Regions from separate parts of the Acidovorax sp. GW823-FHT01C06 genome, predicted to be linked through region 3. Evidence: predicted binding sites of a transcription regulator. Region 3 holds the regulator's gene; each other region holds the start of a gene.
What was found. Region 3 encodes HrcA, which represses chaperone genes, less so after heat shock. Its sites were predicted from a motif close to TTAGCACTCNNNNNNNNNGAGTGCTAA; they were not measured.
Positions count from the first base shown of each region.

Region 1: a site for HrcA is predicted at 8,714-8,740, ahead of AC1RCS_RS04230 (co-chaperone GroES). Genes of this name have one in related genera too.
Region 2: a site for HrcA is predicted at 3,056-3,082, ahead of rpoH (RNA polymerase sigma factor RpoH). Genes of this name have one in related genera too.

Region 1 is NZ_JBXAKN010000001.1:930,206-940,764, forward strand. Features, by position in the region: gene AC1RCS_RS04200 (SMP-30/gluconolactonase/LRE family protein) at 1-688, opposite strand, end outside; gene edd (phosphogluconate dehydratase) at 788-2,557, shown strand; gene eda (bifunctional 4-hydroxy-2-oxoglutarate aldolase/2-dehydro-3-deoxy-phosphogluconate aldolase) at 2,731-3,360, shown strand; gene AC1RCS_RS04215 (DUF805 domain-containing protein) at 3,580-3,879, shown strand; gene AC1RCS_RS04220 (TonB-dependent siderophore receptor) at 4,202-6,301, shown strand; gene groL (chaperonin GroEL) at 6,584-8,236, opposite strand; gene AC1RCS_RS04230 (co-chaperone GroES) at 8,334-8,624, opposite strand; gene AC1RCS_RS04235 (IPTL-CTERM sorting domain-containing protein) at 9,475-10,559, shown strand, end outside.
Region 2 is NZ_JBXAKN010000015.1:62,461-73,019, forward strand. Features, by position in the region: gene AC1RCS_RS23910 (putative bifunctional diguanylate cyclase/phosphodiesterase) at 1-74, shown strand, start outside; gene AC1RCS_RS23915 (Crp/Fnr family transcriptional regulator) at 93-821, opposite strand; gene AC1RCS_RS23920 (Bug family tripartite tricarboxylate transporter substrate binding protein) at 947-1,969, opposite strand; gene rpoH (RNA polymerase sigma factor RpoH) at 2,084-3,025, opposite strand; gene AC1RCS_RS23930 (efflux transporter outer membrane subunit) at 3,590-5,089, opposite strand; gene AC1RCS_RS23935 (TetR/AcrR family transcriptional regulator) at 5,182-5,799, shown strand; gene AC1RCS_RS23940 (efflux RND transporter periplasmic adaptor subunit) at 5,883-7,001, shown strand; gene AC1RCS_RS23945 (efflux RND transporter permease subunit) at 6,998-10,084, shown strand; gene AC1RCS_RS23950 (oxidoreductase) at 10,124-10,559, shown strand, end outside.
Region 3 is NZ_JBXAKN010000001.1:1,099,228-1,109,786, forward strand. Features, by position in the region: gene AC1RCS_RS04970 (dynamin family protein) at 1-413, shown strand, start outside; gene mutY (A/G-specific adenine glycosylase) at 410-1,480, shown strand; gene rapZ (RNase adapter RapZ) at 1,511-2,374, opposite strand; gene recN (DNA repair protein RecN) at 2,374-4,044, opposite strand; gene AC1RCS_RS04990 (NAD kinase) at 4,047-4,943, opposite strand; gene hrcA (heat-inducible transcriptional repressor HrcA) at 4,972-5,976, shown strand; tRNA gene AC1RCS_RS05000 (tRNA-Ile) at 6,028-6,104, shown strand; tRNA gene AC1RCS_RS05005 (tRNA-Arg) at 6,311-6,387, shown strand; gene greB (transcription elongation factor GreB) at 6,467-7,024, shown strand; gene AC1RCS_RS05015 (RelA/SpoT family protein) at 7,092-9,371, opposite strand; gene rpoZ (DNA-directed RNA polymerase subunit omega) at 9,468-9,671, opposite strand; gene gmk (guanylate kinase) at 9,687-10,307, opposite strand; gene AC1RCS_RS05030 (YicC/YloC family endoribonuclease) at 10,344-10,559, opposite strand, start outside.

The DNA of each region.
Region 1 (10,559 bases), 170 kb from region 3:
GCAGCACACACGCCCCCTCGTACATCGCCACCCAGTAGTTGCCCTCCACATCCACCGCCGCGCCATCCGGCCGGCCGCCGTAGGGCTGGCCTTCCACCTTGCGGCCGAACTGCACCCAGGGCTGTCGGTTGGCGATGGCGCCCGTCGCCACATCGAAGTCAAACCGGTCGATGCGGTGCTCCGGGGTGTTGGACCAGTACAGATACCGGTTGTCGGGGCTGAACGCGAGGCCGTTGGCGGTGAAGTTGTCGCCCGCCATGTAGTGCACGCGGTAACCACCCTCGGCCACCTCCAGGCGCCAGAGCGCGGCGTCGGGGGCCGTGCGCGGGCTGATGACCGACCCCGCCCAGAACCGGCCCGCCGCATCGCAGCGACCATCGTTCAGGCGCAGCACGCGGGTGTCGTGGCGGGCGGGGGGCAGCAGGGCCAGCAGGGTGAACGCGCCGGTGGTGGTGTCCAGCAGGTAAAAGCCGTCCCGTAACCCGATTACTATTTTTTTGTCGGCGGCGGGCGCGCAGCAGCCGGGTTCGCTGGGGGTCTTCCATTGCCGGTGGCGGCCGTTCCCCGGGGTCCATGCGTGCACCGCCAGTCCCTGTATGTCACACCAATAGAGGCATTTTTCCTCGGGGTCCCAGAACGGCGATTCGCCCAGTTCGGAGGGCGCAAGGGGCAGGCACTGCAAGGTCATGGGTTGAAATGGGATGGTTATCGAGTTACATTCTAGGGCCTCAAACAGTGGCCTGCCCCGGAACAGGTGCCCAGGCCCAACCCACCGATGGAGCATCCCATGCATTCAGTCGTAGCGCGCGTGACGGCCCGCATCATCGAGCGCAGCAAGGACACCCGCGCCGCCTATCTGGCCGGCGTCGAGGCCATGATCCAGCGCAAGCCCGCGCAAGACCGCATGGGCTGCGCCAACCTGGCCCATGCCTACGCGGCCCTGCCCGGCGCCGAAAAATTCAAGGTCACCGTGGAGAAGGCGCCCAACATCGGCGTCGTCACGGCCTACAACGACATGCTGTCGGCCCACCAGCCGTACCAGAGTTACCCCGCCATCCTGCGTGACGAGGCCGCGCGCCACGGCGCCACCGCGCAGGTGGCGGGCGGCGTGCCCGCGATGTGCGACGGCGTGACGCAGGGCACGCCCGGCATGGAGTTGTCCCTGTTCTCCCGGGACGCCATTGCCATGGCCACTGCGGTAGCGCTGTCCCACGATGTGTTCGACGGCGTGCTTCTGCTGGGCGTGTGCGACAAGATCGTGCCCGGCTTGCTCATCGGCGCGCTGCATTACGGGCATCTGCCCTGCGTGTTCGTGCCCGCGGGCCCCATGGGCACGGGGCTGTCGAACAAGGACAAGTCGAAGGTGCGCGAGCAGTACGCGCAAGGGCTGGTGGGGCGCGACGAACTGCTCAAGGCCGAGTCCGCCGCGTACCACAGCCCTGGCACCTGCACTTTCTACGGCACGGCCAACAGCAACCAGATGCTGCTCGAGGCCATGGGCCTGCACGTGCCCGGCGCGGCCTTTGCACCGCCCGGCACCGAGGAGCGCGAAGCCTTCACGCGCCAGGCCGTGCGCACCGTGCTCGACATCGGCAAGCGCGGCCAGCGCTTCACGCCCATCGGGCGGATGGTGGACGAGCGCTGCATCGTCAATGCCATGGCGGCCTTGCTGGCCACGGGGGGCTCCACCAACCACCTGATCCACTGGGTGGCCATTGCGCGCAGCGCGGGCATCCTGATCGACTGGTCGGACTTTGACGAGCTGTCGTCCGCCGTGCCGCTGCTGGCCCGCGTGTACCCCAATGGCGATGCCGACGTGAACCAGTTCCAGGCCGCGGGCGGGCCCGCATGGATCCTGCGCGAACTGCTGCAAGGGGGCTTCATGCACCCGGGCGTGGGCAGTGTGAACGCGGGCGGCATCGCCGCGGGCGGGCAGGGCGCACCGGCGGTGTCGGGCGACGAGACCGTGCTGCGCCCGGTGTCCCATCCGTTTTCCCCCACGGGCGGCCTGCGCCTGCTGCAGGGGCGCCTGGGCCGCGCGGTGATCAAGGTCTCGGCCGTGCCCGAAGACCGCCACGTCATCGAGGCGCCCGCGCGCGTGTTCGATTCGCAGGAGGCCTTGCTGGCCGCGTTCAGCGCGGGCGAGGTGCAGCAGGACATGGTGGCCGTGGTGCGCTTTCAGGGCCCGCAGGCCAACGGCATGCCCGAGCTGCACAAGCTCACCCCGCCGCTGGCGGTGCTGCAGAACCAGGGCTTCAAGGTGGCGCTGGTGACGGACGGCCGCATGAGCGGCGCGTCGGGCAAGGTGCCCGCCGCCATCCACGTCACGCCCGAGGCGCTGGCCGGCGGCCCGCTGGCCAAGGTGCTGGATGGCGACATCGTGCGGGTGGATGCCGTGGCCGGCACGCTGGATGTGCTGGTCGATGAGGCCACCTGGGCCGCCCGCCCCCTGGCGCCCTACACCGCGCCCCCCGCCACCGGCTTCGGCCGCGAACTCTTCACCAACTTCCGCCGCCACGCGGGCGGTGCGGAACAAGGCGCCTGCACATGGCTGTAGCAGGATGCACCCCCTGAGTCGCTGCGCGCCTTCCTCCTCCCTCCCTGCGCGGGAGGGGGACGCACCCGGTGGCCTGGCAAAGCCCGTTCCACGGGTGCACTGGCATCGCGCCGCGCTAGTTTTGTAGGCCGCTTGCGGCATCCGACACCGAACACACCAAGGAGCACAAACCCATGAATCCTCTCGACATCGCCAGCCATGGCCCGGTCATTCCCGTCATCGTGATCGACCGCGTGGAAGACGCGCTGCCTCTGGCCGAGGCCTTGCTGGCCGGTGGCGTGAAGGTGCTGGAGGTGACGCTGCGCACCGCCGCCGGCCTGCCCGCCATCGCCGCCATCGCGCGCCAATTGCCCGAAGCGGTGGTGGGCGTGGGCACGGTGCTCAACGCCGACGATGCGCGGCGCGCCAGCGAGGCCGGGGCGCGTTTTGCCGTGAGCCCTGGCTACACGTCCGAGGTGGGCAGCGCCTGCAAGGGGCTCAACCTGCCACTGCTGCCGGGCGTGGCCACGTCCAGCGAGATCATGGCGGCCTTGGCGGACGGGTTTTCGTTCCTCAAGCTGTTCCCGGCGGAGGCCGCGGGCGGCATCCCGCTGCTCAAGTCCTGGGCCAGCCCGTTCGGCCAGGTGAGCTTCTGCCCCACGGGGGGCATCACCCAGGCCACCGCGTCCAACTACCTGGCGCTGCCCAACGTCCGCTGCGTGGGCGGCTCGTGGCTGACGCCCGCCGACGCCGTGCGTGCGGGCGACTGGGCGCGCATCACCCAGCTGGCGCGCGACACGCATGCGTTGCGCAAGGCCGCGTGAGCACCAGGATTCATGCTCAAATAGGCCGTCAGCGCTTATCCGGCAAGCGCTGCAAGCTATAAAAAAAGAAGCAAAATTTGCCCTGTGGCCCGGCTGCCAGGCGTGGGGCCGCCGATGGAGTGGTGGGACGTGTGGACTGGATGCCCTGTGCGCCCCTATCATGGCGCGGGGCTTGGCCCTGCCACAACGGCTTCACGTTTCAAAGAGAGGGAGTTCTGTATGGATTTTGTTTCGGCTGTCAAAAGCTGCCTGACGCAGTACGCGGGTTTCTCGGGTCGCGCCGTGCGCTCCGAGTTCTGGTGGTTCTTTCTGTTCCAGGTCGCGGTGATGGTGGTCGCCAGCTTCCTGGGCGACGTGATCTCCGGCATCGTCTCCCTCGCGCTGGTGCTGCCCGGGCTGGCCGTGGGCGCGCGCCGCCTGCATGACATTGGCCGCTCGGGCTGGTGGCAGTTGCTGACCCTGACCGGCATCGGTGTGCTGGTGCTGATCTACTGGTGGGTGCAGCCCAGCGAGGGCTGATCCCGCGCCAGGCAGGCCCGCGTGGCCTGCAACCCGCGAAGCCCGCTTGCCTTACGGCCGGCGGGCTTTTTTGTTGGGGCCGCGCTTGTGGGCACATGGGCATCGCCCTGGTTTTTCTGGAGGGAGTCCGCCGCCCGGATCGTGAATAAAAGTGGCCTTTGCGCTTGATATACAAGCGCGAGCTGCTATTAAATTTGATGAATTCAGGAAAAAATCGGGGACCAGGGATGTTGTCGTTGTACGACATCCCGCGCCGGATCCGTCCAGGAGGCTGCTTTGATTTTTAAAATAGTAATCATTCTTACTTCCATTCTGAAAAATCATGGCAATCCAACATGGGCAGACGGCGGTCTGCATGGGCATCGCGCTGGCCTTCGGTTTGGCCCCCACCTGGGCGGCGGCACAGGGCGCGGCGGCCACGCTGTCCGAGGTGCGCGTCGACGCCAGCGCGGAGAAGGAGACGGCCACCGGCCCGGTGGTGGGCTACCGCGCGCGCAATGCAGCCACCGCCACCAAGACCGACACGCCGCTGTCGGAAACCCCGCAGTCCGTCACCGTGGTCACCCGCGACCAGCTGGTGGACCAGGGGGCCACCACCTTCCAGGAGGCGCTGCTGTACGCGGCGGGCGTGCGCAGCGACGCCTACGGCCTTGACAGCCGTTCCGACAGCGTGCGCGTGCGCGGCAGCTCGCCAGACACCTACCTCGACGGACTGCGCCAGAACTACAACTGGTACACCAGCAGCACCCCCGCCGAGCCCTACACGCTGGAGCGCCTCGAGGTGCTGCGCGGCCCTTCGGGCATGCTGTTCGGCGCAGGCACGGTGGCCGGCGTGGTCAACATGGTGAGCAAGCGCCCCCTGCAGGAGGCGCAGCGCGAGGTGGGCGTGCAGATCGGCAGCTGGAACCGCAAGCAGCTGCAGGCCGACCTGACCGGCCCGCTCACCCAGGACGGCGAATGGTCGTACCGCCTGGTGGCCGTGGCGCGCGATGCGGACACGCAGACCGATTACGTGCAGAACGACCGGCGCCTGATCGCGCCCTCGCTCGCCTGGCGGCCCAATGCCGCCACGTCGCTCACCCTGCAGGCCCATTGGCAGCAGGACCGCACGGGCAGCACGGCGCAGTTCCTGCCCTGGTCGGGCACGCTGCTGCCCAACCCCAATGGCATGCTGCCCATCAACCGCTTCATCGGCGAGCCCGGCGACTACTACGACAGCGACCGCGAATCCATCGGCTACCTGTTCGAGCACCGTTTCAACGATGCCTGGACGGTGCGCCAGAACCTGCGCCTGGCGCGCAACGAGAACCGCGGCGGCTACCACTACGCCGATTTCTTCACGGTCCCCGGCGGGTTCGGCTGGGACCCCGTGAACCAGCGCCTGACGGGCCGCATCTACGGCAAGAACATCACGCGCACGCGCATGGCCGCGGTCGACACCCACCTGCAGGGCAACCTCACCACCGGCGCGCTGAGCCACCAGCTGCTGCTGGGCGTGGACTGGAACCGGCAGACCGAGAACAAGAACGAGGCGGACGATGCCTACAACACGCCCATCGACGCCTATGCGCCGGTGTACGGCCACCGCCTGAACCCCACGCTCATCGCCAGGCCCGAGAACGTGCAGCGCCAAAGCGGCCTGTATGTGCAGGACCAGATGAAGTGGGGCCCGTGGATCTTCATCGCCGGCCTGCGCCACGACCGCGCCGTGAACGGCCTGGCGGGCCAGACGGATGACCGCACGAGCGACACCACCAAGCGCCTGGGCGTGATGTACCAGCTGGCCGGGGGCTGGACGCCCTACATCAGCTACGCAGAGTCCTTCAGCCCCGTGAGCGGCACCAACGCCTATGGCCAGCGCTTCAAGCCGCTGCAGGGCGAGCAGATCGAGGTGGGGGTGAAGTACGCGCCCGCGGGCAGCTCCACGCAATTCACGGCGGCGGTGTACGACCTCAAGGAAAAGAACCAGAAGGTGGCCGACCCGACCAACCCCGACAACTCGCTGCAGGTGGGCCAGACCCGCAACAAGGGCCTGGAGCTGGAGTACAAGGCCCGCGTGGCCACGGCCTTCGACCTGACGGCCCATTACAACTACACGGACGTCGATCCCCTGCTGGAAGGGCTTCCCCGCCACCAGGCCGCCGTGTGGGGCGTGTACCGCTTCTCCATCGGCGGTGTGCGCGGCTTCTCGGCGGGCGCGGGCTACCGCTGGCTGTCGTCGTTCCGCGACGGCACCGGCCCCGAGGTTCCGTCCGCCGGGGTGGTCGATGCGCTGCTGGCCTACGACACCCAGGACTGGCGCTATGCCCTCAACATCAGCAACCTCGCCGACAAGAAGTACATGAGCACCTGCCTGTCGCGCGGCGACTGCTGGTGGGCCACGCGCCGCAACGTGGTGCTGAGCGCGACGTATAGGTTTTAACCCCCCTGAGCCGCTTCGCGTCTTCCCCGAGGGGGACGCCGCCCATGCAGCGGGGCGGCCCTTGCACGGCGGCACTGGCACGGGACAGTGCCCATGCGAAGGCCGGGCCCCTTGCTCTGGGTTGGCGCGGTGCAGTGAATCGCGGTACAAATGTCGAAAGAGCGGCCCGTGCCACGACGTGCTTCGCGTGTTCCAAGTAAAAAACCCCGCAGGTCTTGCGACCTGCGGGGTTTTTTGTGGGCTACCGGGCAGAACCTGGGTTCCACCCGGAGCGGCCGGCCATTACATGCCCATGCCGCCCATGCCACCCATGCCGCCCATGTCGGGCATGCCGCCGCCGGCACCGGCCTCGTCCTTGGGTGCTTCTGCAACCATGGCTTCGGTCGTCAGCAGCAGCGACGCCACGGAGGCAGCGTTCTGCAGGGCCGTGCGGGTGACCTTCGTGGGGTCCAGGATGCCCAGCTCGAGCATGTCGCCGTACGTGTCGTTCGAAGCGTTGAAGCCGTAGTTGCCCTTGCCGGCCAACACTGCGTTCACCACCACCGAGGCTTCGCCGCCGGCGTTGTTCACGATTTCGCGCAGGGGCGCTTCGATGGCCTTGAGCACCAGCTTGATACCGGCTTCCTGGTCGGCGTTGTCACCCTTGATCGAGTCACCCACGGCTTGCTTGGCACGCAGCAGGGCCACGCCACCACCGGCCACAACGCCTTCTTCCACAGCTGCGCGCGTTGCGTGCAGCGCGTCTTCCACGCGGGCCTTCTTTTCCTTCATTTCGACTTCGGTGGCAGCGCCGACCTTGATCACGGCCACGCCGCCAGCCAGCTTGGCCACGCGTTCTTGCAGCTTTTCGCGGTCGTAGTCGCTGGTGGCTTCCTCGATCTGCACGCGCACTTGCTTGACGCGGGCTTCGATGTCACCCGCAGCGCCGGCGCCGTCGATGATGATGGTGTTTTCCTTGCCCACTTCGATGCGCTTGGCCTGGCCCAGATCGGCCAGGGTCACCTTCTCGAGGGTCAGGCCCACTTCTTCAGCGATGACCTTGCCGCCCGTCAGGATGGCGATGTCTTCCAGCATGGCCTTGCGGCGGTCGCCGAAGCCAGGTGCCTTCACAGCCACGACCTTCAGGATGCCGCGGATGGTGTTCACGACCAAGGTAGCCAGGGCTTCGCCTTCGACTTCTTCGGCAATGATCAGCAGCGGACGGCCGGCCTTGGCCACTTGCTCCAGCGTGGGCAGCAGGTCGCGGATGTTGCTGATCTTCTTGTCGAACAGCAGCACAAAGGGGTTGTCCAGAATCGCGGATTGCTTTTCTGGGTTGTTGATGAAGTAGGGCGACAGGTAGCCGCGGTCGAATTGCATGCCTTCCACGACGTCCAGTTCGGAGTCGAGGGACTTGCCGTCTTCCACGGTGATCACGCCTTCCTTGCCGACCTTGTCCATGGCGTCAGCGATCAGCTTGCCGATGGTTTCGTCGGAGTTGGCGGAGATCGAGCCCACCTGGGCGATTTCCTTGGAGGTGGTCGTGGGCTTGGAAGCCTTCTTCAGCTCGGCGACCAGGGCCGTCACGGCCTTGTCGATACCGCGCTTGAGGTCCATCGGGTTGATGCCGGCGGCCACGTACTTGAAGCCTTCGCGCACGATGGCCTGGGCCAGCACGGTGGCGGTGGTGGTGCCGTCACCAGCGTTGTCGCTGGTCTTGGAGGCCACTTCCTTCACGAGCTGGGCGCCCATGTTCTGCAGCTTGTCCTTGAGTTCGATTTCCTTGGCCACGGACACACCGTCCTTGGTCACGGTAGGGGCGCCGAACGAGCGCTCCAGCACCACATTGCGGCCCTTGGGGCCCAGGGTCACCTTGACCGCATTGGCCAGGATGTTCACGCCTTCAACCATGCGTGCGCGGGCTTCGCCGCCGAAAACTACGTCTTTTGCTGCCATGTTTGGCTCCTACAAGATTTGAATCAAAAATGCTTCTAGCGCTTATTGGTAAAGCGCTAGCAGCTATGAAAAAGTGAGTAAACCGAAGGAGAAAGGATTACTTCTCGACGACTGCGAACAGGTCGTCTTCCTTCATGACCAGCAGTTCGTCGCCCTTGACCTTGACGGTCTGGCCCGAGTACTTGCCGAACAGAACGCGGTCGCCGACCTTCACGTTCAGGGCGATCAGTTCGCCCTTGTCGTTCTTCTTGCCGGGGCCAACGGCCAGCACTTCACCTTGATCGGGCTTTTCAGCGGCATTGTCAGGGATCACGATGCCGGAGGCGGTCGTGGTTTCGCTTTCGATACGCTTGACGATCACGCGATCGTGCAGAGGGCGAAGGTTCATTGCATTGCTCCTGTTTTCAGTGAAAAAAAGCTGACTTACCAGCACCCGGGGGACCAGGCGCTGCGAAATTTCCGGCAGGCGGTGCGGTGTTAGCACTCGTCTGTGGTGAGTGCTAATGATACGGGCATTTGTGGCGGTTTCAAGACGCCGCGCACATTTCGGCTGTCTGTTACTGCGGATGTTGCGGAACGCCACTCTACTTTCGTTGTTCCGCCATTCAACTTTAGATTTTGACAACCCGCGACCGAGAACCCGAGGAGCACCTCGCATGAACGCCATTTAGCTGAGCACCAGCCACAGAGGTTTGAACTGGAAGTGAGCAATAACGCACTTTGCCATTGACCACTGCGGTCGTACTTCAAGGTCAGCTACAGGCTGTACCAAGTCATTCGCGTCGACAACCTGAGCGACGGCTTCGTATTGAGCGGTCAATCGACGGGCAGCCGCACCGACGGCCACTGCTCCGCCGAGACCGAGCGTTCGATCGTTGCCGACGGGGATACCGGTGCGAGTGACCGGTTTGGTGTGTGACCGGCGCGTGTCGACCCAGAGGAACCATGCGCCGTCGTGAACCGAAGGTTGTCCTCTGTCTTTTCCTTGGTTGCCTTCCCGTGGCTTGCACCTCGTTGACTGCCCCCCTCGGGTTCGTGACGACTGCGATCGTGCACATGACGGGGCGCCGCGCCCATATTATGGTGAGCTGTGTGATGTCATCAGTTCTGAGGACAGACAACGGCCCGGCGCGATGGCAGCATCGCGCGCACCACTCGCCTGTGCGCAGGCGCATGGCTGAAGAACTATCAAAACAATAGCTGCTTGCGCTGAATGGATAAGCGCTGGAGGTCAAAACATGCCAAGAAACCTGCTGTCCGCGCGCCACCGTGCCGCCTTGTGTCTGGCCTGGCTGCTGGGGGGCTGGCTGCTGCTCCAGGCGGGCGCTGCGCAGGCGCAGGCTGTGGGCTGGGCCAGCGGTGCCAGCCTGGCTGCCGCGCGCAGCGACCACAGCACCACCGTACTGCCCAATGGCAAGGTGCTGGTGGCCGGTGGGCAAGTGGCAGGCAACGCGCGCACCGCCAGCGCCGAACTGTACGACCCTGCCACCGGCGCCTGGGCGGCCACGGGCGCCATGGCTGCGGCGCGCCAAGGCCACACCGCCACGTTGCTGCCCAGCGGCAAGGTGCTGGTGGCGGGGGGCATGGATGGCGCTGTCCTGGCCAGTGCCGAGCTGTATGACCCCGCCACTGGCACCTGGGCCGCCGCTGGCGCCCTGGGCCATGCCCGCCGCGAAGCCACCGCCACGCTGTTGGCCAATGGCAAGGTACTCGTGGCGGGGGGATGGCCCCCCGGCCCAGCCACCAGCCCGGCGGAGCTCTTCGACCCCGCCGCGAACGGCGGCTTGGGCGCCTGGTCCGACACCGGCGCCCTGGCCCAGCCGCGTTTTGAACATACAGCCACCTTGCTGCCCGATGGCAAGGTGCTCGTCGCAGGGGGCACGGCCAATGGCAGCGCCGCTTTGAATAGCGCCGAACTCTACGACCCCGCCCTGGGCACCTGGACCACCGTCGGCAATACGCTGGCCACCGCGCGCTATGACCACACAGCCACCTTGCTGCCCAGCGGCCAGGTCCTTGTGGTGGGCGGAGCCGACAGCCTGGCCCTGGCCCTGGCCCAGGCCGAGCTGTACGACCCCGGTGCCGGCACCTGGACCGCCGTAAGCCCGCTGACCACGGGGCGCTTCAGCCACACGGCCAGCCTACTGCCCGACGGCACGGTGCTGGTCGCGGCAGGCTCCAACTTGATCCATGGGCTGCTCGGCAGCGCCGAGTTGTTCAACCCCGGCACCAACAGCTGGACTGCGGCCCCCGCGCTGGCCAGCCCGCGCCTCTACCACACGGCCACGGTGCTGCCCGATGGCACGGTGCTCGCCGTGGCTGG
Region 2 (10,559 bases), on a different contig from region 3:
GGGCGGTGGCGCCAGCCCACGTCGCGCAGCTTCTGCTGGCGCAACGGGCGAGCGAGGATTCCGCCGTTCTGTAAGGGCTGCGCGCGCGGAGGCTAGGTGCCGGCTTGTTGCGCCGGGCCGCCCGCCAGCCCGATGAGGACATCGCGCTGGATTTCACAATGCCAGCGGTCGCGGCGCACCAGCCCATGGCGCAGCGCGAGCTGGCGCAGCGTGCGCGCAATGGTTTCCCGGGTGGTGGAGAGAAGATCGGCCAGCACCTGGTGGCTGGGCAGCCGCACCAGGGAGCTGCGCTGCAGGTTGGCCAACTGGAGCAGGGTGGCCGCCAGCTGCCCCGTCACCCCACGGATGCGGGCGATGCGTGCCCAGTCGGCCAGGCGGGCGTTCGTGTGGGCGTAGCTTTGCGCAAGCCCCCGCAGCAACTCGGAATCCAGCAGCCCCTGCTGGAGGACCGCCTCCACGGGCACCTCGCAGATGCGCCCCGCGGTCAGCGCCCGGCAGGACACGGCGGCCGGTTCCTGCACGAGCGCCGTCGAGCCCAGGGGCTGCCCGGCGCCGAACAGGCCGATCGGCCGCTCCACGCCGTCCTCGCCGCTGCACAGCACCACGACGATGCCGGTCTTGACGATCTTGAACGTCTTCTGCCCCGATTGCCCCTGCCGCAACAGCAACTCGCCCTTGCGCACCGGGCGCTCCACCAGAAGGGGCTTCCAGCCAGCGCGCCGTTTTTCGTCTTGCCGGCCCAGCAGGCACTGCTGCTGTCCTGCGCACAGGCAGCACCCGCCACCGGAAGGCAGGGATGGGGTGGTACGGCAATGGGGCATGCGGGCGTGGGATTCCGGGGCGGCAGGGCCCGGAACAAAAAACCCGGGCAGGATCCATGGACCTTACCCGGGTTCATGGCGCGCTGCAACAAAATGTATGCCGCCCGCCGATGGCCTGTGGGACTCTACTCCGCCTTGATCCCGCGCATCGCAATCACGCCGCCCAGCAGGCTGGTGTCGGCCTTGATGCGGTTGGCCAGCCCCTCGGGCGAGGTGCCTGCCACCTGCCATCCCTGCTGAAAGAGCTTGTTCCGCATGTCTTCGCTGCGGGCGATCTCGCTGATCACGGCGGCCAGCTTGGCCTGCAGTGGCTTGGGCATCGTGGCCGGCGCGGCAAACGCATTCCAGATTTCCAGGTTGAAGCCCCGGATACCGGCTTCCGACAGGCTCGGGATGTCGGGTGCCAGCGGGCTGCGGCCCGCCGAGGTGACGCCGATGGCGCGCAGCTTGCCGGCGCGCACCTGGGCCTGGGCGAGCGCCGGGGGCAGCAGCGCCATCTGCAGCTGGCCGCCCAGCATGGCATTGGCGACTTGCGGATAGCCCGGATACGGGACGTGCACGGGGTTGATATTGCTGCGCGACTTCAGCAGCTCGGTGCCGATGTGGCCCACGGTGCCCACGCCCGGTGTGCCATAGCTCCATTTGTCGCCGCCGTTGCGCGCCGCCACGAAGAAATCGCGCGCGTCGCTGTTGGCGGGTACGCCCGGCTGCGTGACGGGCGCGGTCAGCACCAGGGGCGACGTGCCGATGAGGCTGAGCGGCGCCAGGTCCTTGAGCGGATCGTAGGGCACGGCAGGGTTGATCATCTTGGCGATGGTCATGTTGCCGTTGATCATCAGGCCGATGGTGTGGTCATCGCGCGCCTTGGCCACCGCGTCGGCGCCGATGTTGCCGCCTGCCCCCACTTTGTTTTCCACGATCACCGGCTGGCCCAGGGCCTTGGACAGGGGTTCCGAGAAAGCGCGCGCGGTGAGGTCGGGCGAGGTGCCGGCCGGAAAGCCCACGATGATCTTCAGCGGCTTGTTCGGCCAGGCCTGCGCGGCCGCGGCGGGGGCCGAAGGCCTGGCGGTGTTCTGGGCGAGTGCCCAGGGGGATGCGGCGGCCAGGGCGATCAGCAGCGATGCGCGGCGGGAAACGGGGCGTGACATGGGGTGGGTCTCCTCCAAAAAAAGTTCGGGGCCATAACGACAAGGGGCCCCAGAACTGGGGCCCCTCGAGGCAACTTCTGCACAAGCGGGATATTAACGCGCCCCCGCGGGCATTCAGGCGTAGTCGGCCAGCGCCTTCTTCATCTTCTTCATGGCGGCCACCTCGATCTGGCGGATGCGCTCGGCGCTCACGCCATAGACCGCGGCCAGTTCATGCAGCGTCATGCCGCCCGTGCCGTCGTCGTTGACCTTGAGCCAGCGCTCTTCCACGATGCGGCGGCTGCGCGCGTCCAGGCTGTCCAGCGCCGTGGCGATGCCGTCGGTGGCGAGCGCATCGCGCTGGCGCGACTCGATCATGGCAGTGGGCTCATGCGAGGCATCGGCCAGGAATGCAATGGGGCCAAACGCCTGTTCGCCATCGTCCGAAGGTGCAGGGTCGAGCAGCACGTCGCCACCGGACATGCGGGTTTCCATCTCGATGACTTCTTCACGCTTCACGTTGAGCTGCGCGGCCACGGTGTCGATTTCCTGCTCGGACAGCGTGTCCCGGTGCGTCGCGGCATCCGCGGCGGAAGCATCGGCCTTGAAACCCTGCTTCATCGAGCGCAGGTTGAAGAACAGCTTGCGCTGGGCCTTGGTCGTCGCGACCTTGACCATGCGCCAGTTCTTTAGGATGTATTCGTGGATCTCGGCCTTGATCCAGTGCATGGCATAGCTCACGAGGCGCACGCCCTGGTCGGGGTCGAAACGCTTCACGGCCTTCATCAGGCCGACGTTGCCTTCCTGGATCAGGTCGCCATGCGGCAGGCCGTAGCCCAGGTACTGGCGCGCAATCGACACCACGAGGCGCAGGTGCGACATCACCAGCCGTCCGGCGGCGTCCAGGTCGTTGTGGTCCTTGAGCTGGCGTGCGTACGTCTGCTCTTCTTCGTGGGTGAGCAGCGGCAGGCGGTTGACAGCGGAAATGTAGGCATCCAGATTGCCCAGCGGGGGCACCAGCGCCCAGGGGTTGGCGGGCGCCAAAGTCGTCGTCGCGGTTCCAGATTGAATGTTCATTCCGGGAATCCTTTCCTCTAAGCCATGATGTTAGCACTCTCTATGAGTGAGTGCTAAACCCGGAGTTCCCCTCCGGTTGTTCGGGGCGTCGGCCTCTGCGCGCGCCGTGGGATTCTTTCTCGCTGCCTGTTGATTCCACTTAAGTTTTGTATTTTTCAGGTGCGGCAAAGTTGCGTAACAATTTGATTTATAGGAATAAATTTACTCCTGATGAGGTTTCATCTGCTCTTGCTTTTCAAGTGGATTTTTCAAGAATCTGGCCCCACCATTTAGAGTTGCGTACCGTGCTTTGATGGCTTCGCATTGCGGCTTAGTCAGCAGTTGAAAGGGCATTGTTTTGTAAGTGCTTGCTCACTTTTCCGGCTGATCAATAGGGAAGTTGCTGAGAATTCGCTCTTATCGTTCCGAACCCAAGAGCTGGGACGCAGCGGCGGCCTTACCCATTTCCTCTGAATTGTCAGTTCGGACGGAAATGAAGTGCAGGTGAGTGCAAGTGGACGAGCCGCGACCGGTTGAATCCGCCGCTGCTTGCAGCCGTTCGCAACAGGCGCTACGAACGGCTGTTCACGGCTGGACTTTGACGCTGGAATAGGGGTGCACATTGAAGGTGAGAGCCTTTTCTGAAGATAGATTGGCGTCCCATCCGCCCCCCACTGCCTTGAAGATGGCCACGGCCGAGCGAGCGGATTCCGTCTGAGCCTGCACGCGCGCCTCGGTTGCCTGCAGCAAGGTCTCGTCGGCGTGCAGGACTTCGATAAAGCTGACAACACCCTTTTGGTAGGCAGAGAACGATGCTGCGCGCGCGCGCCCCAGCGAATCGACCCCGCTGGACAAAACCGTCACCTGCTCCTGCCGCCGGGCAAAGGAAGACAGCGCGTTCTCCACGTCCTCCGTGGCCTTGAGGGCTGCCAGCCGGTAGGCGGCCAGCATTTCTGCCTCTTGCCCCTTGGCTTGTTCAATCTGCGCGTTGATACGGGCAAAGTCGAAAAGGCGCCACCGCAGCCCGAGCACGCCCGTGGCCTGGCTGGCGCCGCCCGAGAACAGGTTGCCGCTGGAGACAGAGGTTGCACTCCCCACCAGCCCGCTGGGGGAGAGCTTGGGGTAGTACTCCGAGATGGCAGCGCCAATGCGCGCATTGGATGCCGCCAGGCGGCGCTCGGCAACGATGAGGTCTGGCCTGCGCCTGAGCAGGTCGCTGGGCGAGCCCGTCGCGATGCCTTGGGGCGTGGTGGGGATGTTGCCTGGTGCGATGAGTTCTGCGCGGTGGGTGCCGGGAGGCGTTCCCAGGATCACATCCATGGCATTCATCGCTGTGTCCAGGGACGCATCCAGCACGGGGATGGCCGCTTGCGCCTGCGAGAGCGCACCTTCCGCCTGCCGCACCTGCAGTTCTGCCGCGAGGCCTTTGCCGTGCAGCAGCCGGATGTTGGCCAGCAGATCTTGCTGGATCTGCACCTGCTGGCGGGCCACGTCCCGGCGGGCCTGCAGGCCACGCACGGTGATGTAGATGTCTGCCGTCTGCGCCGCCACGGCCAGCCGGGTGGCCATCGCGCCCGCTTCCGAGGACTGGTACTCGGCCGTGGCCGCCTCCCGCCCCCGGCGCAGGCCGCCAAACACATCCAACTCCCAACTGGCGCCTAGGTTGGCCTCGTAGGCGCTGCCATACCGGTCAAAGCCCGGCATCGAACTCAGGACCTGCCCCAAAGGCGTTTGCGTGGACTGGTAGGCCCGTGCTGCCTGGCCCGATACGGCGGCAGACGGCAGCAGTGCGGCGTCGGCAGCGCCCAGCCCCGCACGCGCCTGGGCCACACGGGCAGCGGCTTGCGCCAGGTCCAGGTTCTGCTGCTGCGCCAGCGACACGAATTGCGTCAGTTGCGGGTCGCCAAAGCTGGACCACCAGTGGGCCAGATTTGGGGGCGCCTTCTCCAGCGGTTGCTCTCGGAGAGTGCGCTCCTGGAACTGTTCAGGCAGGGCGACACGGGGGCGGACATAGTCCGGCCCCACGGCACAGCCAGCGGACAGGCTGGCCACAAGAAGGGCGGCGAGGGTGCGTTTGGGCAGCATGGTGTTTTCCGATCGTCAGGGCATTGAGTTGTGACCATAATACCAAATGGTCACTGGTTGTCTAGTGAGCGAGACTCTCGTAAGCTGCACCCATGACCAAAACCAGCCATCCCACCGCCGCAGGCCGGGGCCCTGCGGACCACGAGGTGCGAAACCAGATCGTGACGGCCGCCACCGAGCACTTCAGCCGTTACGGCTACGAAAAAACCACCGTGTCCGATCTGGCCAAGGAAATCGGTTTTTCCAAGGCCTACATCTACAAGTTCTTCGAGTCCAAGCAGGCCATTGGCGAGAGGATTTGCACCAACTGCCTGAGCGATATCGAGAGCGAGGTCCGGGCTGCCGTGGCCCAAGCCGATCGGCCGCCCGAGAAGCTGCGGCGCATGTTCAAAGCCATTGTCGAGTCGAGCTTGCGGCTCTTTTTTCAGGACAGAAAGCTCTACGAGATCGCCACCTCGGCAGCGACTGAGCGCTGGCAGTCCACCATCGTTTATGAGGAGCGCCTGCAGGCGCTGCTGCGGGATGTTTTGCAGGAAGGGCGGCAAACCGGCGACTTCGAGCGCAAGACGCCGCTGGACGAAACCACCGCCGCCATCCATCTGGTGATGCGCCCCTACCTCAATCCCCTGATCCTGCAACACAGCCTGGACTACGCCAACGACGCGCCCGCCCAGTTGTCCAGCTTGGTTCTGCGCAGCCTGTCGCCCTGATCCGAGTTGGATTTGTGACTATTGACTAAATTGGTCACAAGAACCAAAATGAAAGTCCCGATTCATTCGCACAAGGGACTTTCATGCTTCGGCCTCGCCTTGCCACCCTGTTTCTCGTTTCTGCCTTGCCGTTGGCGCTGGTCGCTTGCGGCGAAAAGGCTTCTTCCGACCCCCGCACCCAGGCGCCGCTGGTGCGCGCCGCCGTTGTCCAGGAGGCGGCTGCTTCCACCCGGGCGTTCACGGGCACCGTAGCGGCGCGGGTGCAGAGCGACCTGGGCTTTCGCGTCCCGGGCAAGGTGCTGGAACGGCTGGTGGATGCGGGGCAGACCGTCAAACGCGGCCAGCCGCTCATGCGCATCGATGCGGTGGACTTGAAGCTGGCCGCCCATGCGCAGCAAGAGGCCGTGGCCGCTGCACGCGCCCGTGCACGCCAAACGGCGGACGATGAAGCGCGCTACCGCGATTTGCGCGGCACTGGTGCCATTTCTGCCACGGCCTACGACCAGGCGAAGGCAGCGGCAGACGCCGCCCAGGCGCAGCTCAGCGCCGCCGAAGCCCAGGCCGATGTCTCCCGCAATGCCAGCCGCTATGCCGAGCTGGTGGCCGACGGCGACGGCGTTGTCGTGGAAACGCTGGCCGAGCCCGGCCAGGTGGTGAGTGCCGGGCAACCCATGATCCGCCTTGCCCACGCAGGCCGCCGCGAGGCGCTCATCCAGTTGCCCGAGACCTTGCGCCCCGTCATGGGTTCGCAGGCGCAAGCCACCTTGTTTGGCAAAGAGGGCCTCGCCGTCCCGGCCAAGCTGCGGCAGCTGTCCAGCGCGGCAGACCGGGTGACGCGCACCTTCGAGGCCCGTTATGTGCTGGAAGGCGACTTGGCCAACGCGCCCCTGGGCACCACGGTGGTGGTGCGCATCGCAGACGACAAAACCTCTGTGGCAGCGGGCCTGCAAGTGCCCATCGGCGCCTTGTTCGACGCTGGCAAAGGCCCGGGCGTGTGGGTGATTCGCGGTGAACCAGCCAAAGTGGCCTGGCAGCCGGTGGCCGTCCAGCGCCTGGACGATGCGGGGGCCTATGTGACGGGCCAGATCAGGCCTGGGGAGCGCGTCGTTGCACTGGGTGCGCACCTGCTGCGTGAAGGTGATTCGGTCCGGTTGGCCGATATGGCGGCTGCAGCCGCTGTGACCGAAGGAGCACGTCCGTGAGCCAAGGCCGTTTCAACCTGTCGGCGCTGGCCGTGCGCGAGCGCGCCATCACCCTGTTCCTGATTTTCCTGATCTCTGCGGCGGGCATTCTGGCGTTCGCCAAGCTCGGGCGCGCGGAAGACCCGCCTTTCACGATCAAGCAGATGACGATCATCACGGCCTGGCCTGGAGCCACCGCGCAGGAGATGCAGGACCAAGTCGCGGAACCCCTGGAAAAGCGCATGCAGGAACTGCGCTGGTACGACCGCTCGGAAACCTTCACCCGCCCCGGCTTGGCGTTCACCATGGTGTCGCTGCTCGACAGCGCACCGCCGTCGCAGGTGCAGGAAGAGTTCTACCAGGCCCGCAAGAAGATCAGCGACGAGGCCCGAAGGCTGCCTGCGGGCGTCATCGGCCCCATGGTCAATGACGAATATGCCGATGTGACCTTTGCGCTGTTCGCCCTCAAGGCCAAGGGTGAACCCCAAAGGCAACTGGTGCGCGATGCCGAGGTGCTGCGCCAGCAACTGCTGCACGTGGCGGGCGTCAAGAAGGTCAACATCATCGGGGAGCAGTCCGAGCGGATCTTCGTCTCGTTCTCTCACGACCGGCTGGCCACGCTGGGCGTGTCACCGCAGGACATTTTTGCTGCTCTCAACAGCCAGAACGTGTTGACCCCTGCAGGCTCCATCGAAACCCTGGGGCCGCAGGTCTTCCTGCGTGTGGACGGTGCGCTCAACACGCTGGAGAAGATCCGGCAGACCCCCATCGTCGCGCAGGGGCGGACGCTGAAATTGTCGGATGTGGCGACCGTCGAGCGCGGCTACGAAGACCCCGCTACTTTCCTGGTGCGCAATGGTGGCGAGCCAGCGCTGCTGCTGGGCGTGGTGATGCGTGACGACTGGAACGGGCTCGATCTGGGCAAGGCGCTGGAGGCCGAGGTCACCCACATCAACTCTCAACTGCCCATGGGCATGACGCTGACCAAGGTGACCGACCAGGCTGTCAACATCGCCTCTGCGGTGGACGAGTTCATGGTCAAGTTTTTTGTCGCCTTACTCGTCGTGATGTTGGTCTGCTTTGTCAGCATGGGCTGGCGTGTGGGCATTGTGGTGGCAGCCGCTGTGCCGCTGACGCTGGCGGCGGTGTTCGTGGTCATGGCTGCTTCCGGCAAGAACTTTGACCGCATCACGCTGGGCTCACTCATTCTGGCCCTGGGCCTGCTGGTGGATGACGCCATCATCGCTATCGAAATGATGGTGGTGAAGATGGAAGAGGGTTACGACCGTGTGGCCGCCTCGGCCTATGCCTGGAGCCATACGGCAGCGCCCATGCTTTCGGGCACGCTGGTCACGGCCATTGGCTTCATGCCCAATGGCTTTGCGCGCTCCACCGCGGGCGAATACACCAGCAACATGTTCTGGATCGTCGGCATTGCGTTGATTGCATCGTGGGTGGTGGCCGTGGTGTTCACGCCGTACCTGGGCGTCAAGCTGCTGCCCAACCTCAAAAAGGTGGAGGGCGGGCACGACGCCATCTACGACACGCCGCGCTACAACCGGTTTCGCCAGCTGCTCGGCCGTGTCATTGCCCGCAAGTGGATCGTGGCGGCCTCCGTCGTCATTCTCTTTGTGGTGTCGGTGTTGGGCATGGCCGTGGTCAAGAAGCAGTTCTTCCCTACATCCGACCGGCCGGAAGTGCTGGTCGAGGTGCAGATGCCCTATGGCACGTCCATCGAACAAACCAGCGCCGCCACAGCCAAGGTCGAGGCCTGGCTGGCGAAGCAGGACGAGGCCAAGGTGGTGACTGCCTACATCGGCCAGGGCGCCCCGCGCTTCTTCCTGGCCATGTCGCCCGAGCTGCCGGACCCATCGTTCGCCAAGATCGTGGTGCTCACGGGCAACGACAAGGAGCGGGAGGCCCTCAAGTTCACGCTGCGCCATGCCGTGGCCGATGGCCTGGCGCCGGAGGCACAGGTGCGCGTCACGCAAATCGTGTTCGGGCCGCCTTCGCCCTTCCCGGTGGCTTACCGGGTCATGGGGCCCAACCCCGACAAGCTGCGCGCAATTGCTGCCGAGGTTGAGGCTGTGTTGCAGGCCAGCCCGATGATGCGCACCGTCAACACGGACTGGGGCCCGCGCGTCCCGACCCTGCACTTCACACTCGACCAGGACCGCCTGACGGCCGTGGGGCTCAGCTCCAGCGCCGTGGCCCAACAGCTGCAGTTCTTGCTGAGCGGCGCACCGCTGACAGAGGTGCGCGAAGACATCCGCTCGGTGCAGGTCGTGGGCCGGGCCGCTGGCGATGTCCGCCTGGACCCCGCGAAAATTTCGGGCCTGTCGCTGGTGGGATCGGGCGGGCAGCGCATCCCGCTGTCGCAGGTGGGCAAGGTCGATGTGCGCATGGAAGACCCCATCCTGCGCCGGCGCGACCGCACGCCGACGATCACGGTGCGCGGCGACATTGCCGAAGGTCTGCAGCCGCCGGACGTGTCCACCGCCATCACCCAGCAGCTCCAGCCCATCATGGACAAGTTGCCGGGCGGCTACCGTATCGTCGAAGCTGGCTCCATTGAAGAAGCGGGCAAGGCCACCGTCGCCATGCTGCCGATCTTCCCCATCATGCTGGCGGCGACCCTGCTCATCATCATCCTGCAGGTCCGCTCCATTTCCGGGATGGTCATGGTCTTCCTGACCAGCCCACTGGGCCTGATCGGCGTGGTGCCCACGCTGCTCCTGTTCCAGCAGCCTTTCGGTATCAATGCGCTGGTGGGTTTGATTGCGCTGTCGGGCATCTTGATGCGCAACACGCTGATCCTGATCGGGCAGATCCGCGAGAACGAGGAGGCCGGGCTGGACCCCTTCCGCGCCGTGGTCGAAGCCACGGTACAACGTGCCCGCCCAGTGATCCTCACCGCCCTGGCCGCGATCCTGGCGTTCATCCCGCTCACGCACTCCGTGTTCTGGGGAACGCTGGCCTACACCTTGATCGGCGGCACGCTGGCCGGCACCGTGCTCACGCTCGTTTTCCTGCCTGCGATGTATTCGATCTGGTTCGGTATCCGGCCCACTCGTGCTTCCGCCGCATCTCATGCATCCGCCTGATTCCCCCACTGCACATCCCTCTTACCCAAAGGAACTGCCATGTCGAAATCCAAAGTTGTCGTTGTCACCGGCGTGTCCTCGGGCATCGGTCGTGCTGCGGCCATACAGTTTGCCCAGCAGGGCTGCCGGGTCTTTGGCACCGTGCGCAACACCGCCAAAGCACACGCCATTCCCAACGTAACCCTCGTTGAGATGGACATCCGCGACGAAGTGTCGGTGGAGCGCGGCATCCAGTCCATCGTGGCGCAAGCCCAGAGCATCGACGTGCTGATCAACAGTGCGGGCGTGACCCTGCTGGGTGCGGCCGAAGAAACCTCTGTGGAGGAGGCTCAGACGCTGTTTGACACCAACCTCTTTGGCGTCTTGCGCATGACCAAGGCGGTATTGCCCCACATGCGCGCGCAGCGCTCCGGCCGCATCGTCAATGTGAGTTCGGTGCTCGGCTTTCTGCCCGCGCCCTACATGGCGCTCTATT
Region 3 (10,559 bases):
CGCACGATCTGAACCAGATCGAACAAAGCCATCTGCAGTACCTCGGCATGGGCAATGCGCTGAAGCTGGCACAGCCCGAGTTCGCGGAACGCCTGGTGCGGGCCTTGGCCATGCGGCTGCGTACCGTGTACGAGTCCGCAGCGAACGATCTGGAACTGTGGAGCAAATCCGCCACCGCCCAGCTGGATGCCCAATTGCGTGAACGTCGCCGCAGTTTTGCGCGCCGCATCGAAGCCGTCGATCGCATACAGCATGCGGCCAGTGGCTTGGTGGAGCGCATCGCGGAAATAGAGTCGAGCGAGGACGAGCTGGTTCAGCTGGAGCACAGGCTGCAGGAACTGACCGCGAAGCTCATTGCCCTGCCGGGACTGGAATCCGCGACCACCGACAGCAGCCATCCTGTCTCGGCATGAGCGCCACGGAGCACGGGAGCGTGGCGGAGCGCGTGGTCGCATGGCAGTCGACGCACGGGCGCAACCATCTGCCCTGGCAGCAAACACGTGATCCGTATAGGGTCTGGCTGTCGGAAATCATGCTGCAGCAAACCCAGGTTGCCACGGTTCTCGACTACTACGCGCGTTTTCTTGCGCGTTTCCCCGATGTGAGGGCGCTGGCGCAGGCCGGGCAGGATGAAGTGATGGGGCTGTGGAGCGGGCTGGGCTACTACACCCGTGCCCGCAACCTGCATCGCTGCGCCCAGCAGGTGGTCGCCGAACATGGGGGCGTATTTCCCGACACTGCCGCGGTGCTGGCGACTTTGCCGGGGATTGGTCGGTCCACGGCGGGAGCGATCGCAGCCTTCTGTTTTTCTGAGCGAGTCCCCATTCTGGATGCCAATGTCCGCAGGGTGCTCACGCGCCTGCTGGGGTTCGACAAGGACCTGGCGTCGGCAGGAAATGAACGTCTGTTGTGGGAGGAGGCGCAGGCACTGCTCCCCAGGAAAAATCTGCATGCTGCCATGCCCCGCTACACGCAGGGGCTCATGGATCTGGGCGCCTCGGTCTGTACTCCAAAAATGCCGCGCTGCGGGCAGTGCCCCCTGGCAAGCGGCTGCGCAGCGTCCAGGGCCGGCGACGCGGAGCGTTATCCCGTCAAGACGCGCAGGCTGGTGCGCCGTTCAGAATCCTGGCAACTGCTCGTGCTTCGAAATCCCGGGGGCCGGGTTTGGTTGCAGCGTCGTCCGGCGGCTGGCATCTGGGCGGGAATGCACTGCGTTCCGGTATTTGCCGACGGTGCCTCTCTCATGGGCTGTGTCGCGTCTTTGGGCGATGCGTCCCGCATTTCCTGCAATGAGCTGCAGCCGTTTCTTCACGTGCTGACGCACAGGGATCTGCATCTTCATCCCGTTCTGGTCGCGGGGGACATTGCAGAGCGTCCCACGGAAGACGGCGGGTGGTTTGGTGCCGACGAATGGCACTCCATCGGCCTGCCGGCGCCTATCCGCAAGCTGCTTGATTCGACGCAGGCGCAGCTTTGGTGATGGGGGTGGGGGTGTGCGCGGTACCGCGCCTTACCGCCCATCCAGTTCCCGGTGCCTCTTCAGTGCGGTCCAGCGGCTGTTCAGAACCTCGGCGAGGCGCTCCACCAGATAGACCGAGCGATGCTGGCCACCGGTGCAGCCTATGGCCACGGTAACGTAGCTGCGGTGGTTGCGGTCAAGCATTTCCAGCCAGTGCGCAAGGAACTGCTCGATGTGCGCCTGCATCAACGAGACGTCGGGCTGCTGGCGCAGGAAGTGGGCAACAGGCTCGTCCAGCCCGGTCAGATCACGCAATGAGGGCTCATAGTGCGGATTGGGCAGCATCCGAACATCGAAGACGTAGTCCGCGTCCATCGGTATGCCGCGCTTGAACGCAAAGGATTGAAACACCAGGGTCATCTGCCCCCGGGCCGTGACGATCAAGCTCTTGACGTAGCTTTGCAGTTGCGAGGCCCGTATCGTGCTCGTGTCGATCACATGCGACTGCTCTCGTAGCTCGGCCAGCAGCTCGCGCTCCAGTTCGATGATCTGCACCAGCGCCTTGCGCCCCTGCTGGAGGTCGTCGTGCGACAGTGGGTGGCGTCGCCGTGTTTCCGAAAAGCGCCGCACCAGGGTGTCGATCGTTGCATCCAGAAAAATGGATTGCACCAGCACACCCTGGCTCCTGAGCCTATGGAGCTCCTGCGGCACCTGGTGCAAGGATGTGGCGCTGCGGACGTCCATTGCGATGGCAACGCGGTTCCCGTGGTGGCGGTGCTCCAGTGCTACGAAGGCCGGCAACAGTTCGGGCGGCAGGTTGTCCACGCAGTAGTACCCAGCGTCTTCCAGGGCATGCAGCGCCACGGATTTTCCGGAGCCCGACATGCCGGTGATGAGGACGATTTCGAGCGCCATCAGCCGTTTCCTTCCGAAGTTGCGGCAGCGATATCCAGCATTTCTCGTGCGTGGGCGAGTGTCGTGCCCGTGGAGCGTTCCCCTCCCAGCATGCGGGCGATCTCCGCGACACGTTGCTCCTCCTGAACCGCCAGGACGGTGCTGGTGGTGCCTTGTGGGCTCTTGCGCTTGGAAACCTTCAGGTGATGGTGGGCGCAGGCTGCCACCTGGGGCAGATGGGTGACTGCGAGCACCTGCCGGTTGCTGCCCAGTTGCTGCATGAGGCGTCCCACGGTTTCGGCCACCGCACCGCCGACACCGGAGTCCACTTCGTCAAAGATGAGCGTGGGCGCCATGCCCAATTCGCTGGTCGTCACCGAGATGGCAAGGGAGATGCGCGACAGCTCGCCCCCCGACGCCACTTTGCCGATGGGTTTGGGGGTCATGCCGGGATGGCCGGCCACGAGGAAGACGACGTCGTCGATGCCATGGGCTGAAGGCTCCTGCGCTTTGGTGACGGACACCTCGAATTTCCCTCCTTCCATGCCAAGGCCCTGCATGGCCAGCGTGATGGCCTGGGACAGCCGGGGAGCTGCCTTTGCGCGGCCCAGTGACAGAGACCGCGCCGATGCCTGGTAGGCCTTGGCGCTGGAGGCTTCCGCGGCCTGCAACTGCTCCAGATCGGTGGCCGCATCCAGGCGGCGCATGTCTTCCTTCCAGCCTGCGAGCAGGGCAGGCAGCTCTGCGGGAGTGCGCTTGTACCTGCGCGCCAGAGTCATCCAGAGCGATATGCGCGCGTCGAGTTCTGCCAGGCGCTGTGGGTCGATCTCCGCATGCCTCAAGTACAGCTGCAGCGAGTGCACGACATCGCTCGCCTGCGCGAGGCTGGAGGAGAGGATGTCCGCAAGATTGGCGAACTCGGGCTCAATATGTTCCTGGCTTTGCAGGAGGGCGTGCGCGCGCGAGAGCCCGGCGAGCGCCCCGACCTCGTCGTCCTGCAGGGTCTGGATCGCGCCCTCCGCGCCTTCCAACAGGGCCTGCGCGTGCGAGAGGCGCTTGTGCTGGGCGTCGAGCTCTTCCCATTCGCCATTGGCGGGGGCCAGCTTGTCCACCTCGCTGATCTGCCACTGCAGGCGCTCACGTTCCTGCTGCAGCGTGGCCTGCGCCTGGCGCGCCTGTTGCAGGGCCTTCTGGTCCGCACGCCATTGGGCCCAGCGTGCGGTGGTCTCTGCGGTGCGCACTCCTGCAAATGCGTCGAGCAGCCCGCGCACGGAGTCAGGCCGCGTGAGGCTCTGCCACGCATGCTGGCCATGAATGTCCAGGAGGCTGTTGCCCAGCATCCGCAGTTGAGCCGCAGTGGCGGGCGTTCCATTGATCCATGCCCGGCTTTTACCCTGCGCGTCCACGGTGCGGCGCAAGAGCAGCAGGTCATCGATGTCGAAGCCCGCTTCCTCCAGCCAGGGGTGAACATGGGCCGGGCAGTCGAATTCCGCACACAGGTCGGCCTTGTTTGCGCCCTCGCGAACCACGCCCGCATCCGAACGGGAGCCCAGCACCAATTGCAGGGCATCAATCAGGATCGACTTGCCGGCGCCGGTTTCTCCGGTCAGCACGGTGAAGCCGGAGCCCAGTTCAAGCTCCAGCGCCTGAACGATCACAAAATCACGCAGGGTGATCCGCCTGAGCGCCATGGTCAGGAACCTCCTTCGTTCCAACGTAGTTTCTTGCGCAGCGTGGCAAAGTAGTTCCAGCCCAGGGGGTGAAGGAACCGCACGCAATGCTCCGACCGTTTGACCAGGATGCGGTCCCCGTGCAGCAGAGAGGCCAGGGACTGCATGTCGAAATTGGCGCTGACATCCCTTCCGCTGACCACCTCGACCGCCACTTCGGTGGCATCCGACAGGACGATGGGGCGGTTGGACAGCGTGTGGGGGGCAATGGGCACGAGCACCCATCCTGGAATGGAGGGGTGCAGCATCGGCCCTCCGGCGGAAAGCGAGTAGGCCGTGGACCCCGTCGGCGAAGCAATGATGAGGCCGTCTGCGCGCTGGTTCGCCACCAGGCGGCCGCCCACCTCGACACGCAGCTCCACCATGCCCGACGTGGCGCCCCGGTTCACCACCACATCGTTCATCGCGAGGGCCTCAAAGACAATCCGCTCATCCCGCACCACCGTGGCGTGCATGAGCGGCCGCAGGTCTTCCTCGTACTCGCCCTGCAGCATGGGCAGCAGGGTGGCTTGGTACGTGTCAAACGGAATGTCCGTGATGAAGCCCAGCCGCCCCTGGTTGATGCCGATCAGGGGGGTGCCAAACCGGGCAAGCCTGCGGCCTATGCCGAGCATGGTGCCATCGCCTCCGACCACGAGGCCCAGGTCGCACTGGCAGCCTATCTGGTCTACATTCAAGGCTGGGTAGTGTGTCAGCCCGGTGTTGCTGGCGGTTTCAGCCTCCAGCATCACTTCACAGCCTTGGCGCTCCAGAAAATGGGCGATGTCTTCCAAGGCTTGGCGAGAGCTGTCGCCCATGGAGCCTGCCGATGAAGCCTGGTACTTGCCGATGAGCGCAACATGGCGGAAATTGGACGTCATCGCGAAATTACATCATTAAAATCATTCCATGCTCGATGACCGTGCCAAGTTGTTGCTCAAAGCGCTGGTCGAGCGCTATATCGCCGATGGTCAGCCCGTTGGATCGAGGACCTTGTCGCGCGCGTCGGGGCTCGACCTCTCGCCAGCCACCATCCGCAATGTCATGGCGGATCTGGAGGAACTGGGGCTGATTGCAAGCCCCCACACTTCGGCAGGGCGCATTCCCACGGCACGTGGCTACCGGCTCTTTGTAGACACCATGCTGACGGTGCAAAGGGATCCGCTGACACCTCCACAGCTTGCGCCGGAGCAGCCCCAGAAGGTGATTGCGAACGCGGCGCAGTTGTTGTCAAACCTCTCGCAGTTCGTCGGGGTGGTCATGGCGCCACGGCGCACTTCGGTATTTCGCCACATCGAATTCCTGCGGCTTTCCGAGCGCCGGTTTCTGGTCATCATCGTTTCTCCCGAGGGGGACGTTCAGAACCGCGTCATCTTCACCGAGGCGGACTACTCGCAATCGCAGCTCATTGAAGCCTCCAACTTCCTCAACGCGCACTACGCGGGGCTCGCGATGGAGCAGGTGCGCGAGCGCCTGAAGTCCGAAGTGGATGTGCTGCGCGGCGAGATCGCCTCCCTCATGCAGGCGGCCGTCAACGTGGGTTCCGAGGCCCTGTCGGAGGCGCAGGACGAGGTTGTTATTTCGGGCGAGCGCAACCTGCTGGCTGTCAGCGATTTTTCCAGCGACATGGGAAACCTGCGGCGGGCCTTCGATCTGTTCGAGCAAAAGACCCAGATACTGCGGTTGCTGGATATCTCCAGCCAGGCGGAAGGTGTGCGCATCTACATCGGCGGCGAAAGCCATGTGGTGCCCTTTGAAGAGCTGTCCATTGTCAGTTCGCCGTACGAAGTGGACGGCAAGGTCGTGGGCACGCTGGGTGTGATCGGCCCTACGCGCATGCCCTATGACCGGATGATCCAGATCGTGGACATCACGTCCAAGCTCGTGTCCAACGCACTCAGCCATCGCAAGTAAAGCCCCTACAATACGGCGCTTGCCCCGTTGTATGGCGCTGGAGCATGGCTTGGGGCGTTAGCTCAGTTGGTTAGAGCAGAGGACTCATAATCCTTTGGTCGTTGGTTCAAGTCCAACACGCCCTACCACCCGTCGTTCGCACGGGCGATCATCGCGATTGCAGCCATTTTTCTTGTCGCAGTGCAGTCCTTTTCTCTTTGGAGTCTCTGGAGTGCATTACAATCCTGGCTTGCGTTGAGTTGAGTGTCTAATTGAGTTTGCCTTCAAGGCAGGAACAAGCAGAAAAATCTGATTTCAAGGGTCGCCAAGAAATCATGCTATAATTCAAAGCTTAGCGGCTGTAGCTCAGCTGGATAGAGTACTTGGCTACGAACCAAGGGGTCGTGGGTTCGATTCCTGCCAGCCGCACCAATGTTTAAAGCCTGCAATCGAAAGATTGCAGGCTTTTTCATTTGTCCAGAGCGCTTTGCGCTGATCGGGAGATGTGGCTATGAGCAAGGCTTTTACCAAAGAAACCGACGGTGGCGACGAAGATGAATTGGCGCTGCCTCCGCTGCCTGCGGGTGGCAAGAACTACATCACTCCCGCTGGCTATGCCCGCCTGCGGGATGAGCTGCTTGACCTGATCGACAACGAGCGTCCCAAGATCGTGGACGTCGTGCATTGGGCCGCCAGCAACGGCGATCGCTCCGAAAACGGCGACTACCTGTATGGCAAGAAGCGTCTGCGCGAAATCGACCGGCGCATCCGGTTCCTGACCCAGCGGCTGGAAATTGCTGAAGTGGTGGACCCCAGCCTTCACGCTGGAAGTGACCAGGTGTTTTTCGGGGCCACGGTGACCTATGTGGATGATGAGGCCGTGGAGCGCACCATCACCATCATGGGCATCGATGAGGCGGACAGCCACGAGTCGCAGGTGAGCTGGATTTCTCCGGTCGCCCGCGCATTGCTCAAGGCCCGTGTCGGTGATGAGGTGCAACTGCCCACGCCGGGCGGTGTCCGCAATCTGGAGGTGGTGGAGGTGAGATACCCGCCGCGAGCCGGGTAGCAGCCAACCGCGCAGCAACGCAGCCGAAGCCGAGTGGCTGGTGGGGCCTCCAGGCCAGCTGGATTTCCTACGCCTGTGGCGTGATCCTGGCGGCGCGAATGACTGCCTGGGTGCGGCGCAGGTTTTTCAGCGCCAGTTCCAGGTGTGCCTGGTCGCGCACGGCAACGATAAACCGCAGGTCGGTGGTGTCGAGCGCGGCCTCGTCATCCATGTCGACATGGGTGATATCCGCTTCTGAATTTGCCAGTTCCGCGGCCACGCGGGCCAGGACACCCTTGCCGTTGGTGACGGTGACCACGACCCCTGTTTCAAACATGCGGGTGGGCTCGTCGGACCAGTCCACCGCGATGAAGCGTTCGCTGTCCTTGTGCTGCAGGCGCTTGGCCACCGTGCAGTGCACGTTGTGGACGACCAGCCCTTCGCCCCGGCCGAGATAGCCGACGATGCTGTCGCCGGGCACGGGCCTGCAGCAGGTGGCGTATTGCACCGACGCGTTTTCGCTGCCGTCGAGCGTGACGGCCCCCTGAGACAGCGTTTCATGCGAGGTATAGCGCTCGCGGGTCATGAGCAGCGCGTCGGGGCGGTGGCCATGCTCGGACATCAGCACCATGAGCCGTTTTGCGACGATGCTGGCGATGCGCTTGCCAAGGCCCAGGTCCGTCATCAGTTCGCTGCGGGTGCGGTTGCCGGTGAAGCGCAGCAGCTTCTCCCACATCGGCTGGGTTTCCGCGTCCAGCGGTGGCAGTTGTTCAAGGCCTTCGGCGCGGATGGCCTGTGTCAGCAGCTTTTCCCCCAGCCCTTCCGATTCGGTCTGCGCCAGGGTTTTCAGATAGTGCCGGATCTTGGAGCGCGCCCGGCCGGTGCGCACAAAGCCCAGCCAGGCCGGATTGGGGGTGGAGACGGGCGCGGTGATGATTTCCACCACGTCGCCGTTCTTGAGCTCGGTGCGCAGCGGCACCTGCTCGTTGTTGATCTTGGCGGCGGTGGTGCGGTCGCCCACGTTGCTGTGGATGGCGTAGGCAAAGTCCACCACCGTCGCGCCGCGGGGCAGGGCCATGATCTGGCTCTTGGGGGTGAACACGTACACGGCGTCGGGGAACAGGTCCACCTTCACGTGGTCCCAGAACTCGGCGGCATCGCGGGTTTCGTTCTGTATGTCGAGCAGCGATTGCAGCCATTTGGTGCCCAGGCGTTCGGCAGAGGTGCCGTCGCCATCCTGTGCCTTGTACAGCCAATGCGCCGCCACGCCGGCCTCGGCGATCACGTGCATTTCGTCCGTGCGCATCTGGAACTCGATGTTCACGCCCGAAGGGCCGACAAGGGTGGTGTGCAGCGACTGGTAGCCGTTGAGCTTGGCGATCGCAATATGGTCCTTGAACTTGCCGGGCACGGGCTTGTACATCTGGTGCAGCACGCCCAATGCGGTGTAGCAGTCCGTTACCGTGGGCACGATCACCCGGAAGCCGTAGATGTCCGTGACCTGGGCAAAGCTCAGGTGTTTGAGGTCCATCTTCTGGTAGATGGCGTACAAGGTCTTTTCCCGGCCTGCCAGGCGAACCTTCATGCCGATTTTCGAGAAGGCGGTATCCACCTCGGCCTGCACCTTCTGCACCAGGTCGCGCCGGCGGTTGCGCGATTTGTTGACGGCCTTGGACAGCGTGGCATACCGCCACGGATGCAGATGCCGGAATGCCAAGTCCTGCAATTCACGGTAGGTCTGGTTGAGCCCCAGGCGGTGGGCGATGGGGGCGTAGATCTCCAGCGTTTCGGATGAGATGCGGCCCCATTTGCTGCGCGGCATGTCGGACAGCGTGCGCATGTTGTGGGTGCGGTCCGCCAGCTTGATCAGGATGACCCGCACGTCGCGCGCCATCGCCAGCAGCATCTTGCGGAAGGACTCCGCCTGGTTTTCCTCCCGGGTGTTGAACTGCAGCTTGTCGAGCTTGGTCAGGCCGTCCACCAGCTCGGCCACGGGGGCCCCAAAGCGGTCGATCAGGTCGGCCTTGGTGACGCCGCAATCTTCCATGGCATCGTGGAGCAGGGCCGCCATCAGCGCCTGTGCATCGAGCTTCCAGGTGGCGCACTGGGCCGCCACGGCGATGGGGTGGGTGATGTAGGGCTCGCCGCTGTTGCGCAACTGGCCCAGATGGGCCTCGTCCGCGAACCGGTAGGCCTGGCGCACCTGCTCGATGCTGCCGGCGTCCAGGTAGTCCAGGCTGTCCGTCAGCGCGGCAAAGCTGGCCGCAGCGGCATTGGCGGCCGCTGCGGCTGCCGAAAGGGTGCCCGCCGTTGGCGATTCGCCAAACCGGGGCTGCGTTGCAGAAGGTGAGTTGAGCACCGCGTTCATGCCTTAAATGTAGCGCGGGAGCGCATCAGACGACTTCTGGGCAAAAAAAAGCACCGCTGCCGCGGTGCTCTTTAGGGACTTCGCCCGGGAAAATGCTCAACCAGGAACCTTCTTGAGCATTTCCAGGCCAACCTTGCCTTCGGCGATTTCGCGCAAGGCGGTCACGGCGGGCTTGTTGCGGCTTTCGATGCGGGGGGCGTGGCCTTGGCTCAGCATGCGGGCACGGTACGTGGCGGCCAACACGAGCTGGAAGCGGTTGGGGATCTTTTCCAGACAGTCTTCTACGGTGATGCGTGCCATCGGTTTACTCCGGATTCAGGTGATATTGAGCGACTGGAAGGTGTCAGCACGGGCGCGGCGCTGGGCGGCGTACTTGAGTCGCTGGGCGTGAACTACGGCTTTCAGGTCGAAAAGCGCGCGCTCAAACAACTCATTGATTATAACGAAGTCGAATTTGCTGACTTGTGCCATCTCGATGGCCGCGTTCTTGAGGCGGACTTCGATGACATCGGGAGAGTCTTCGCCCCGCCGTTCCAGGCGCGAGCGCAGTTCTTCCCAGCTGGGAGGCAGGATGAACACCAGGATGGCGTTGGCAAATGCCTGCTTGATCTGCAGGGCGCCCTGGAAATCGATCTCCAGGATCACGTCCGAGCCCTGGGCAATCCGCTCCTCGATGGCTTTCTTGGAGGTGCCGTAGCGGTTGCCGTGCACATGCGCCCACTCCACGAAGGCATTGCCCTCCACCATGGCGTCGAATTCGGACTGCGAGGCGAAGTAATAGTCGCGGCCGTGTTTTTCCTGGCCGCGTGGCGCGCGGGTGGTGTGGGAGATGGACAGGTGGACGTGGGAGTCCAGCTCCAGCAGGGCCTTGACGAGGCTGGATTTGCCAGCCCCGCTGGGGGCTGCAACTACGATGAGATTTCCGGGGTAGTCCATAGTTGATGTGCGCTGCGCGCTATCAAAAAATGAGTGTTACTCGATATTTTGCACTTGCTCGCGCATCTGCTCGATCAGCACTTTCATGTCCACGCTGATGCGTGTGAGGTCAAGCGCGGCAGACTTGGAGCCCAGCGTATTGGCCTCGCGGTGCAGTTCCTGGATCAGGAAGTCCAGCCGCTTGCCCACTTCGCCGCCCTTCTTGAGCAGGCGTTCGATTTCGTCCAGGTGGGAGTCCAGCCGGGTGATTTC